Regions from separate parts of the Pseudomonas sp. GW823-FHT02C02 genome, predicted to be linked through region 3. Evidence: predicted binding sites of a transcription regulator. Region 3 holds the regulator's gene; each other region holds the start of a gene.
What was found. The regulator sigma-54, encoded in region 3, starts transcription at its own class of promoters, with help from an activator protein. The targets are predictions, from matches to a motif close to ANTGGCATNNANNTTGCTNT.
Positions count from the first base shown of each region.

Region 1 (4,055 bases), on a different contig from region 3:
TCTGCCCGGATTTGCTGTCGCCCTTGGTCGCACGGTCGCCTTCGTAGCCAACGTCCAGGCTCAGGCTACCGCTGCCCACAGGGTCGCTGGTGCTCAGGCCACCGCCAAAGAACGAGCTCAGGCCGATGTCGGTCTTGCTGTTCTTGCCGATTTGCGAGTTGGCGTTCTTGCTGGCCTGGGTCCGTTCGTTCAGGGTGATGGTGATGATGTCACCGACCCGGAACGCCTTGCGGTCGCTGTACAGGTTCTGTTCAAAGCCGGCCTGATAGATCGAGCCGTTATTGGCGGCAGCCGGCAACGGCGTGCGCGGCAACACCGGGGCGTAGTAAGGGTCATTGGGCTTGGGTGGCGGAGCGACGCAGCCCGCGAGCACGACGACCCCACTCAGTGCCAGAACAGATACAAAGCGATTCATGACCCTACCTCACGGTGTTGCAGACGACCTCATGGCCGCCTCATAGACTGATTACAGATTCTGCGTTACGAACGAGAGCATCTGGTCGGCGGTGGAGATCACCTTGGAGTTCATCTCGTAAGCGCGCTGAGTGGTGATCATGTTGACCATCTCTTCAACGGTGCTGACGTTGGACGTTTCCAGGGTGTTCTGCAGCGTGGTACCGAAACCGTTCAGGCCCGGGGTGCCGACTTGCGGCGCGCCGCTGGCAGCGGTTTCCAGGAACAGGTTGTTACCCACGGCTTGCAGGCCGGCCGGGTTGATGAAATCGGCGGTTTGCAGGTTGCCGATCACCTGGCTGGCCGGGTTACCCGGAACGGTGACCGACACGGTGCCGTCGCGACCGACCGTGAAGGTCTGCGCGTCGTTCGGAATGACGATGGCCGGTTCCAGGGCGAAGCCGCTGGCGTTGACAATCTGGCCATTGGAATCGAGGTGGAACGTGCCGTCACGGGTGTAGGACGTGGTGCCGTCCGGCTGCAGAATCTGGAAGAAACCGCGACCATCGACGGCCAGGTCCAGCGGCTGCTCAGTGGTTTGCAGGCTGCCGGCGGTGAAGTTTTTCTGGGTGCCGACGATGCGCACACCGGTACCCACTTGCAGACCCGACGGCAGTTCGCTGTCCTGGGTCGACTGGGCGCCTGGCTGGCGCTTGATCTGATAGAGCAAGTCCTGGAACTCGGCACGGTCACGTTTGAAACCCGTGGTCGACACGTTGGCCAGGTTGTTGGAAATGGTCGTCAGGTTGGTGTCCTGGGCGGACAGACCTGTTTTGGCAACCCATAGAGCCGGAAGCATTCGATTCTCCTCGTGCGCCTGTTTTACGGCGCGACGTTCTGATAATTAGCTGATCTGCAAGACCCGAGCCATGGCCTGGTCATCGTCTTTGGCGGTGTTCATCATCTTGATGTGCAGCTCGAACTGCTTCGACAAAGCCAGCACCGAGGTCATCTCTTCCACGGCGTTGACGTTGCTCGACTCAAGGAACCCGGACACCAGTTTGACGCCTGCATCGGCTTGCGCCGGCTTGCCATCCTTGGTGTGGATCGAACCATCCAGGCCTTTGGTCATGTTCTTCAGGTCAGGGTTGACCAATTTGATACGGTCGACTTCAGCCATCACACGCGGGCCTTCGCCCATCGCACGGATGCTGATGGTGCCGTCTTCGCCCACTTCGATTTGCTGCTCGGGCGGCACGGCGATCGGTCCGCCGTTGCCCATCACCGGCATACCGTTGCCGGCACGCAGCACGCCGAGGGCGTCCACGTTCAGGCTGCCGGTGCGCACGTAGCTTTCAGCGCCATCGGGGGTCTGCACGGCGATCCAACCGTTGCCTTGCACCGCGACATCGAGGTCGCGACCGGTTTCAACCAGCGAACCTGGTGAGAAGTCGGTGGCCGGACGCTCGGTCATGGCAAACGCACGCGCCGGAAAGCTGTCACCAAACACAGGCATCGAACGGGCCTGTTCCAGGTCCTTCTGAAAACCGTTGGTAGAGATGTTTGCCAGGTTGTTGGCATGAGCCTTCTGCGCCAGTGCATTCTGGCTGGCGCCGGTCATTGCCACATAAAGGTACTTGTCCACACTCTTTCCTCTGCATGCCGGACGTTTGCCGCCCACCGCTGTACTGTTGAGCGATAAGCAATTTACAGACCAACTTTTTTCTGGCGGTGCGAGGCCCGGCAAACAAAGGACTTGAGGGGTTTTGCGGGGATTGGGGAAATGTATCGGAGACGAAAAACCGGCGGTGTTATGCCGGTTGGTGGCAAGTGCTGGCCTTTGCAGCCAACAGGATCCCCTGTGGCGAGGGAGCTTGCTCCCGCTGGGCTGCGAAGCAGCCCCAAAAAGATTGGCCGAGCGTGACAGTCAGATCATGCCGGATGGTCTTACGGCCGCTTCGCGCTCCAGCGGGAGCAAGCTCCCTCGCCACAAAGTTGTCATTGCTTCAGCTTAAGCGTCGGGGTCTTTGCCGACTTCATACTCACGCAACTTGTTGGCAATGGTCGTATGCGAAACCCCCAACCGCTTGCCCAGCTGCCGACTGCTCGGATGCTCGGAATACAACCGCTCCAGCACCGCTTTCTCAAAGCGCCCGACGATCGCATCCAGCCCGCCTTCGAGGGAGAAATCGCCAAGCGGCTGACGCACGCCGTAATCCGGCAAGCGAATGTGCTCGGCCTTCACGGTCCCGCCTTCGCACAACGAAACCGCCTGGAACAACACGTTTTCCAATTGCCGGACATTGCCCGGCCAATGGTAATGACTGAGCCGCTCCATCGCCGCTGGCGCCAGCTTCGGCAGCGGGCAACCGATCTGACGACTGGCCTGGTCGAGGAAGTGCTCCACCAACGGCGTCAAACCATCGAGGCATTCACGCAGCGGCGGAATGTGCAGTGAGAGCACGTTCAAGCGGTGATACAAATCCTGGCGAAACTCGCCCCGCGCGCATAACTCGGACAAGTCCACCTGCGTCGCGCAGATCACCCGCACATCCAGATAGACCTCTTCATCACTGCCCACACGACGGAAGCAACCGTCCTGCAAGAAGCGCAGCAATTTCACCTGCAAGCGCGGGCTCATTTCCCCGACGCCATCGAGAAACAACGTACCGCCCGCCGTCAGCTCCAGCAGCCCAAGCTTGCCTTCGGCACGCGCGCCTTCGAAGGCGCCGGGGCCGTAGCCGAACAATTCGGTCTCGGCCATCGATTCCGGCAGGCCGGCGCAGTTGAGCGCCATCAAAGGTGACTGGCCGCGCGGACTCGCCAGGTGACAGGCACGCGCCAATAATTCCTTACCGGTGCCGGTTTCGCCTTCTATCAAGAGCGGTGCATCCAGTGGCGCCATGCGCCGCGCTTCGCGGACCACCGCGGCCATGACCTTCGAGCTTTGGAAGATGCTGTCGAACCCGCGCAGTTCCTGCTTGCGCACGTTGTAGATGCGCTCCCCCACCCGATCAGCGCGGTGCAGCGTCAGGACTGCACCGGCCATGGCTTCGCTGTCGTCATGCTCGGATTGCAGCGGTGCGATGTCAGCGAGGAACACATCGCCCTTGACCTTGACCCGCAGCCCGTTGATGCGCGACTTGTTGGCACGCACCAGTTCCGGCAAATCAAAATCCTCGGCGTAACGCGACAGCGGAATCCCCGGCACCTCATCCACCCGCACCCCGAGCAACTGCGCCGCTGCACGGTTGGCCGCCACGATGGAGCCGCCCATGTCGATCGACAACACCGGAAACTCCAGGGCGCCGAGCAAGGCATTGAGCTCCATGTGCCGACGCTCGCTGGGCATCAGCCCTACACGCTTGACGCCAAATACCCCGGCAATCGACTCGAATTTCGGACGCAACGCCTGGAACTGAATATTGATCAGGTTCGGGCAGTGCAGGTAGATCGCATTGCCATGCTCACCGCCGACCTCGCCGCGAGCGACGTTGATTCCGTACTCGACCAGCAAGTTGAGAATGTCGCGCAGGATGCCGATGCGGTTCTGGCAGTGGACTTTGATACGCATATAAAGGCCCAAGAAAAACGGTCAATAGGTTGGATGCCCGAGGTACAACCCTGTGGGAGCGAGCCTGCTCGCGAATGCGTCGGTGCAC
Region 1 is NZ_JBXAJV010000015.1:170,334-174,388, forward strand. It holds gene flgH (flagellar basal body L-ring protein FlgH) at 1-415, opposite strand, end outside; gene flgG (flagellar basal-body rod protein FlgG) at 467-1,252, opposite strand; gene AC1ROI_RS24600 (flagellar basal body rod protein FlgF) at 1,298-2,038, opposite strand; gene AC1ROI_RS24605 (sigma-54-dependent phenylalanine hydroxylase transcriptional regulator PhhR) at 2,405-3,967, opposite strand.
Region 1: AC1ROI_RS24600 (flagellar basal body rod protein FlgF) is a predicted target of sigma-54. The motif match lies at 2,093-2,112, and genes of this name have one in related genera.

Region 2 (4,055 bases), on a different contig from region 3:
GTGCAGGCCTTCGTCGAGAATTTCGTTGATGCCGGTGTAGCGCAGACGCGCGTCCATCTCCGCCGCCAGACGTTGCGCGGGCCGGCCATTGGCCCCCGGCAACTGGGCAAGGATCTGGTCGATTTCTTCGGTGCAGGCACGCAGGGAACGTGGCACATCGGCGCGCAGCAACAGCAACTCGGCCACATGCCGGGCACCGGGTGCATCGCGATAGATCTCGGTGTAGGCCTCGAACGACGACAACGCCCGCAACAACGCGCTCCACTGGTAATACGCGTGAGCAGTGCCGTCGCTGACCGCTTCGGCCTGATCGCCGGCCATTTCGTAGCGGGCGTCGAGCAGGCGCAACGTGTTGTCGGCCCGTTCGATAAACGTCCCCAGGCGAATGAAGCGGAACGCATCGTTACGCATGATCGTGCCGTAGGACGCGCCACGGAACAGGTGGGAACGTTCCTTGATCCACTCGCAAAAACGGCTCATGCCGTAGCGACTCAGGCCTTGCTCGGCGATCCCGCGAATTTCCAGCCAGGTGGCGTTGATGTTTTCCCACATGTCGGCGGTGATTCGCCCACGCACCGCATGGGCACTGGCCCGCGCCGCGCCCAGGCAGCTGTAGATGCTCGCCGGGTTGGCCGCGTCCAGTGCGAAGAAATGCAGCAGCCGCTCGGCGTGCAAATCACCGTGGCGCTCCAGGTAATCGTCCAGGGTGCCGGTAATCAGCAGCGGCATGGCCAGTTCGTGCAGACCGTCACCGCGACCGTCCTGCGGCATCAGCGACAGCGAATAACTGATGTCGAGCATCCGTGCGAGGTTTTCCGCCCGCTCCAGGTAACGCGACATCCAATACAAATCCGAGGCAGTTCTACTTAACATGGCAGGCTTCCTTCAATCCTCGACCACCCAGGTGTCCTTGGTTCCGCCGCCCTGGGAAGAATTCACCACCAGAGAGCCTTCACGCAGGGCCACACGGGTCAAACCGCCGGGCACAACCCGGGTTTCGCGGCCAGATAATACAAACGGACGCAGGTCGATATGGCGTGGCGCAATGCCGTTTTCGACAAAGGTCGGACAGGTCGACAGGGACAACGTCGGTTGCGCGATATACGCATGAGGCTTGGCTTTGATCCGCGCGCGGAACGACTCGATTTCCGCCGCGGTCGCCGCCGGCCCCACCAGCATTCCGTAACCGCCGGAGCCCTGGGTTTCCTTGACCACCAGGTCTGGAAGATTGGCCAGCACGTGGGACAGTTCAGAAGGATTGCGACACTGGAACGTCGGCACGTTCTTCAGGATCGGCTCTTCGTCCAGGTAGAAACGGATCATGTCCGTGACAAACGGATACACCGATTTGTCGTCCGCGACCCCGGTGCCGATGGCATTCGCCAGCACCACGTTGCCGGTTCGGTAGGACGACAGCAGCCCTGGAACGCCGAGCATCGAATCCGGGTTGAACGCCAGCGGGTCGAGGAATGCATCGTCGAGGCGACGGTAAATCACGTCGACCGCCTTCGGCCCGTCCGTGGTGCGCATGAACACCTTGTCGTCGCGCACGAACAGGTCCGCGCCTTCCACCAGCTCCACGCCCATCTCTCGCGCCAAAAAGGCGTGCTCGAAAAAAGCGCTGTTGAAGCGACCCGGCGTCAGCACCACCACGCTCGGATTATCGATCGGGCTGGAGCTTTTCAGAGTGTCGAGCAGCAGGTTCGGATAATGGTCGATCGGCGCGATGCGCTGGGCCGAGAACAACTCGGGAAACAGTCGCATCATCATCTTGCGGTCTTCGAGCATGTAGCTCACGCCGCTGGGTGTACGCAGGTTGTCTTCGAGCACGTAGTACGTGCCGTCGCCATCGCGTACCAGATCGACACCGGAAATGTGCGAATAGATATCGCGATGCAGATCGAGCCCTTGCATCGCCAGCTGGTATTGCTCGTTGGCCAGCACCTGCTCGGCCGGAATGATGCCGGCCTTGATGATGCGCTGCTCGTGGTAGAGGTCGGCGAGGAACATGTTCAACGCCTTGACCCGCTGGATACAGCCGCGCTCGACGATCCGCCATTCACTGGCGGGGATGCTGCGCGGGATGGTATCGAAGGGAATCAGGCGCTCTGTCCCCTGCTCATCGCCGTAGAGCGTGAAGGTAATCCCGGCGCGATGAAATAACAGATCGGCCTCGCGTCGCCGTTGTGCCAAGAGCTCGTCAGGCGTCTCGGCCAGCCAACGGGCAAACTCCCGATAATGCGGGCGGACCTGGCCGCCGGCATCGTACATCTCATCAAAATAGGTGCGGATCATGCCGTACTCCTTGTCACCCGGACATCTAGGCATCGCAAGGCCCGTGCCATCGGCAGAAACGCTTTGTTATCAATCAGTTGGAGAATCACGCCGTTTGCACCGCACCAATCCTGTGCAGCAAACGCCCCACGCTGATCGCCCCCGCTTCATTGCAAGGCGACGTTGTCACCTATCACCAGCATAGTCAGAGTTGATTTCACTGCCCGGCCGGCGGTGCGGATAATCCGCGCATCCGCTGCAAAACCTGACCGAACTTCCCTTTAGCCGCCTGCTCAGGCGGTTTTTTTTGCCTCGGGATTCTTGTTTCAGGGTTTTGCCAAGGGGCGGATGCCACAAACGAAAACGGCCAACCCGAAGGTCAGCCGTTGCTGAGCGTTGTCACTGTTCATAACGTTATGCGAGACGCCCTCGTATTTCCTGCTTGACGCCCCACCCTTCGAGGATGCCGCCCAGAGGCTCAACCACCGCCTCGAAACCCTGTTCGAAATCGCCGATATCATCGTAGGTGGCGTACATGACTTTGCTCAGTTCGAGCGCCCATGCGCCGTCATCGCGCACACTGATTTGCGCGTTCAAGGATTCACCTTTGTATTGCCCTGCCGCCCTGCGTGCCCGCTCCTCGTCCGGGAAAATGGCGTAGAACTCGATGGGATGGAACCGTGAAAAATCGAAACCGCCTTCTTTCATGCGGCGCAACACGCTGCTGCTGATGTCTTCTTGATAGGCTGTGCTCATGAAACGTCCCCCTCAATCATGATGGATAGACTTTCCGTATTCCCGGCACGCGCAACCGATTGGTGCGAGCGATGCGGCAACCAGGTCGCCGGTGGGAAGCAAGCATGTAGCTGACAAGTCCAGACCTTAGCGATCCGTTCGCTGATCTCGATTGCAGAGTAGCCCCAAGACGGAGGCGCTGCCAAGGCCTGGATAAGAATGAGACAGGTGTTGTTCAGATTGGCGTGATGTCGAGGATTTGAATGCTGTTCTGCGCTTTGAGATTTTTTACGCTGGCATCAGCGGTTCGCCCTTCCAGATCATTCAGATCCAGTTCAGCGGCGACAGGAAGGAGCCGGCCTTTGATGAGTTTCGCGGCTTGCTCGTTATCCGGGCACTTGTCGCACTCAAAGACTTCATCGACTGTTTCACCGTGATCATCCACGAAAGTGATTTTCCACTTTTGCATCAGTGCCTCCTCGAACAAACCCGCAAATGGGCTTACATCCATCTGGACTTTTGGCCTGAGTGATCGTTCAAACGGATTACCGCATGCAGGTATGAAAAACATACAGGAACCTGTAGGAGCGAAGCTTGCTCGCGAAAGCGCTGCATCAGTCAACTTGTGTATTGCCTGATGCACCGCTTTCGCGAGCAAGCTTCCCTCCTGCAAGGGGGTTATGCGTACATCTTCAGTTTAGTCGTTGCTTGGCTTGTTGATCGCTTGCAGCACGTATTGCGGCAAGGCGAAGGCGCCGATGTGGATTTCCGGGTTGTAGTAGCGGGTGATGATGCCGCTGCCGGCGAAACGCTGTTGCAGGGTTTCGCGGGACAACTTGCGATAGGCGGTGTTGGTCGCCCCCCAGGCAAAGGTCATCGAGCCGCCGATGTAGGTCGGCACCGCGGCCTGATAGAAGTGCCAGTCCGGGAACAGACTGCGCAGGCGACCCGCGGTGGTTTTGACTTCTTCGATCTGCATGAACGGCGTGCCGTTCTGCGTGACCAGGATGCCGCCCTCGTTCAGGCAGCGACGGCAGGCCTGGTAG
Region 2 is NZ_JBXAJV010000009.1:187,337-191,391, forward strand. It holds gene AC1ROI_RS18105 (alpha-E domain-containing protein) at 1-873, opposite strand, end outside; gene AC1ROI_RS18110 (circularly permuted type 2 ATP-grasp protein) at 886-2,295, opposite strand; gene AC1ROI_RS18115 (ribonuclease E inhibitor RraB) at 2,689-3,030, opposite strand; gene AC1ROI_RS18120 (hypothetical protein) at 3,245-3,478, opposite strand; gene speE (polyamine aminopropyltransferase) at 3,707-4,055, opposite strand, start outside.
Region 2: AC1ROI_RS18110 (circularly permuted type 2 ATP-grasp protein) is a predicted target of sigma-54. The motif match lies at 2,327-2,346, and genes of this name have one in related genera.

Region 3 (4,055 bases):
GGCGATGTTGCTGGTGGTCACCCATGAAGTGATTCCCGAGTCGCGGCGCAATGGTCACGACAAGCTGGCGAGTCTTGGGTTGTTGATCGGGTTTTGTTTGATGATGGTGATGGATACGGCGCTCGCTTAGGCGAATGTTCAACCGCCTTCGTCGAAGAAGTTATTGATCAGTGCGACCAGCGCATCCATCGCTTCCTGTTCCTGCTCGCCTTCAGTGCTCAGGTGGATTTTGGTGCCCTTGCCGGCGGCGAGCATCATCATGGCCATGATGCTTTTGCCATCGACCGCGGATTCTGGCGTACGACCTACTCTGATGGTGCAACCCGGGAACTGACCCGCAACGCCAACGAATTTTGCCGAAGCGCGGGCATGAAGGCCCAGCTTGTTGATGATTTCAATTTCCCGAGCAGGCATCGCGATGTGAATCCTTTAGCTGAGGTCGCGGTGGCGAACCTGGACGTTCTTCAGGGATTGTTGCAGGACCTGGCCCAGACGTTCGGTCAGGTAGACGGAGCGGTGGTGCCCGCCGGTGCAGCCAATGGCGATGGTGACATAAGCGCGGTTGCTGGCGGCAAAGCGCGGCAACCACTTGAGCAGGTACGTGGAGATGTCCTGGAACATCTCTTCGACGTCCGGTTGTGCCGCCAGGTATTCGGCCACCGGTTGATCAAGCCCGGATTGGTCGCGCAATTCCGGCTTCCAGTAAGGGTTGGGCAGGCAGCGCACGTCGAACACCAGGTCTGCATCAACCGGCATGCCCCGCTTGAACCCGAAAGACTCCACCAGGAACGCCGTGCCCGCTTCCGGCTGGTTCAGCAGACGCAGCTTGATGGTATCGCGCAGCTGATACAGGTTCAGGTTGGTGGTATTCACCTTGAGGTCCGCCAGATCGGCGATCGGACCCAGCAGGGCACTTTCGTCCTGAATTGCCTCGGCCAGCGAGCGATTGGCGTTGCTCAGCGGGTGGCGGCGGCGGGTTTCCGAGAAGCGTTTGAGCAACGTTTCTTCGTCGGCGTCCAGGTACAGCACATCACACTTGATATGCCGGCTGCGGACTTCTTCAAGCAATTCCGGAAACCGCGACAGGTGACTCGGCAGGTTGCGAGCATCGATGGATACCGCGACCAGCGGTTGTGCCAGCTCGGTATGAATCAGCGCGCGCTCGGCCAGTTCCGGCAGCAATCCGGCGGGCAGGTTGTCGATGCAGTAGTAGCCGTTGTCCTCGAGAACATCGAGTGCGGTACTTTTACCTGAGCCGGATCGGCCACTGACGATGATCAAGCGCATGGTTAATGACCGTTTTGCTCGTCCAGGACAACCTGATACAAGGCTTCATTGCTCGGGGCGCTGCGCAGTTTTTCGCGCACTTCCTTGCGGTCGAGCATGCTGGCGATCTGGCGCAGTAACTCCAGGTGCGCATCGGTAGCGGCTTCCGGGACCAGCAGAACGAACAGCAGGTCAACCGGGGCGCCGTCGATGGCGTCGAAATCAATGGGTGCATCAAGGTGCATCAGGGCGCTGATGGGCAAGGTGCAGCCCTTCAGGCGGCAGTGGGGAATGGCGATGCCGTTGCCAAAACCGGTTGAGCCGAGTTTTTCACGGGCAATCAGAGCCTCGAAGACATCTTGCATCTCCAGATCCGGCACTTCTTTGTGGATAAGGTTGGCAATTTGCTCGAGGGCTTTCTTTTTACTGCCGCCCGGCACGTTCACGAGGGAACGGCCGGGGGTCAGGATGCTTTCAAGTCGGATCATGGGTTGGGAGTGTTAACGACCGGTCGCGCCCTGGAGGAGGCTTTGGGTCTTTTCCTTATGCTTTTTGAGTTGTTTATCCAGCTTGTCGGTCAGTGCGTCGATCGCCGCGTACATATCGGTATGCTCCGCGTTTGCGACCACTTCATTGCCGGGAATATGCAGCGTGGCTTCGATTTTCTGCTTGAGCTTTTCGACCGTCATCGTGACCTGCACGTTGGTGATCTTGTCGAAATGCCTCTCTAATCGTTCGAGTTTTTCGCCGATGTAGGTGCGAAGAGGTTCGGTCACTTCCAGTTGGTGTCCACTGATGTTGACTTGCATACAGCTTCTCCTTCGTTGCCAGTGCATAAAGCGGCAGGCAGAAATGCCTGCCACTGGAACGCTGTGGCGTGGCTCTACATCAACCGCTTGCGTTCGCTCGAAGGCGCGATCCCGAGGGATTCGCGGTACTTGGCGACGGTGCGGCGAGCCACCTGAATGCCTTGTGCCTCCAGTAAACCAGCGATCTTGCTGTCACTCAACGGCTTTTTCTGATTTTCCGCGGCAACCAGTTTTTTGATGATCGCGCGGATCGCTGTGGACGAGCATTCACCGCCTTCGGAGGTGCTGACGTGGCTGGAGAAAAAGTATTTCAGTTCATATATGCCCCGAGGGGTATGCATGAATTTTTGCGTGGTGACCCGTGAAATCGTCGACTCGTGCATCCCCACCGCTTCGGCGATGTCATGCAGGACCAGCGGCTTCATCGCTTCGTCGCCGTATTCAAGAAAGCCGCGCTGATGCTCGACGATCTGAGTGGCTACTTTCATCAGGGTTTCGTTGCGGCTTTGCAGGCTCTTGATGAACCAGCGGGCCTCTTGCAACTGATTGCGCATGAAGGTGTTGTCGGCGCTGGTGTCGGCGCGGCGCACAAAACCGGCGTATTGGGCGTTGACCCGCAGCCGTGGCACCGATTCCTGGTTCAGCTCGACCAGCCAGCGCTCATTGTCCTTGCGCACGATCACGTCAGGGACAACATATTCGGCTTCACTGGACTCGATCTGCGAGCCCGGGCGCGGGTTGAGGCTCTGCACCAGCTCGATGACCTGGCGCAGTTCATCTTCCTTGAGCTTCATGCGACGCATGAGCTGGCTGTAATCGCGGCTGCCGAGCAGGTCGATGTAGTCGGTGACCAGGCGTTTCGCTTCGGCCAGCCAAGGCGTCTTGGCTGGCAGTTGGCGCAATTGCAGCAGCAGGCATTCGCCCAGGTTGCGGGCGCCAATGCCGGCCGGTTCGAATTGCTGGATGCGGTGCAGGACGGCTTCGATTTCGTCCAGTTCGATGTCCAGTTCCGGATCGAAGGCCTCGAGAATTTCCTCGAGGGTTTCGTCCAGGTAGCCCTGATTGTTGATGCAGTCGATCAGGGTCACGGCGATCAGACGATCGGTGTCGGACATCGGTGCCAGGTTCAGTTGCCACAACAAATGGCTTTGCAGGCTTTCGCCGGCCGATGTGCGGGTGGTGAAATCCCACTCGTCGTCATCGTTGCTCGGCAAGCTGCTGGCACTGGTCTGGTAGACGTCTTCCCACGCGGTATCAACGGGCAGCTCGTTGGGAATGCGCTCGTTCCAGTCGCCTTCCTCGAGGTTATCCACCGTCGGGGCGGTTTCCTGGTAGGAGGGTTCCGAAATGTCGGCGTTGGGGAGCTGTTCGGCTTTGTCGGCCAAGGGGTCGGCGTTATCGAAGTCGTCGCCTTCTTCCTGGCGTTCGAGCATCGGATTGGACTCCAGGGCCTCCTGGATTTCCTGTTGCAGGTCCAGGGTCGACAATTGGAGCAGGCGGATGGCCTGTTGCAGCTGCGGTGTCATCGTCAGCTGCTGGCCCATTCTCAAGACTAGCGATGGTTTCATGGCAGGGGCTTAACACCTTATTCGCCGGCGCACATGCGCCATCCACTACAGGGCGCCGGAGCGCCAAACATAAGCAAATTATATGCCCGAAACTGCAGCGTTTGCCTAGAGCGCTGTAACAATAAAAAAGTATTGATTTTTTATCGCGACGAGCGCTCGGACAATCAGCCAGACACCTTACTGCTTAAAGGCGGAATTCATGGCCCAGATACACTTCCTTGACCAGTTCGTTGGCCAGGATGGTGGCGGAGTCACCTTCGGCGATCAGTTGACCATCGTTGACGATGTAGGCGGTTTCGCAGATATCCAGGGTTTCACGGACGTTGTGGTCAGTGATCAGCACGCCAATGCCTTTGGCCTTGAGGTGGTAGATGATCTGCTTGATGTCGCCCACCGAAATAGGGTCCACACC
Region 3 is NZ_JBXAJV010000005.1:63,510-67,564, forward strand. It holds gene AC1ROI_RS10255 (ZIP family metal transporter) at 1-130, shown strand, start outside; gene AC1ROI_RS10260 (HPr family phosphocarrier protein) at 139-414, opposite strand; gene rapZ (RNase adapter RapZ) at 430-1,287, opposite strand; gene ptsN (PTS IIA-like nitrogen regulatory protein PtsN) at 1,290-1,754, opposite strand; gene hpf (ribosome hibernation-promoting factor, HPF/YfiA family) at 1,767-2,075, opposite strand; gene AC1ROI_RS10280 (RNA polymerase factor sigma-54) at 2,150-3,643, opposite strand; gene lptB (LPS export ABC transporter ATP-binding protein) at 3,828-4,055, opposite strand, start outside.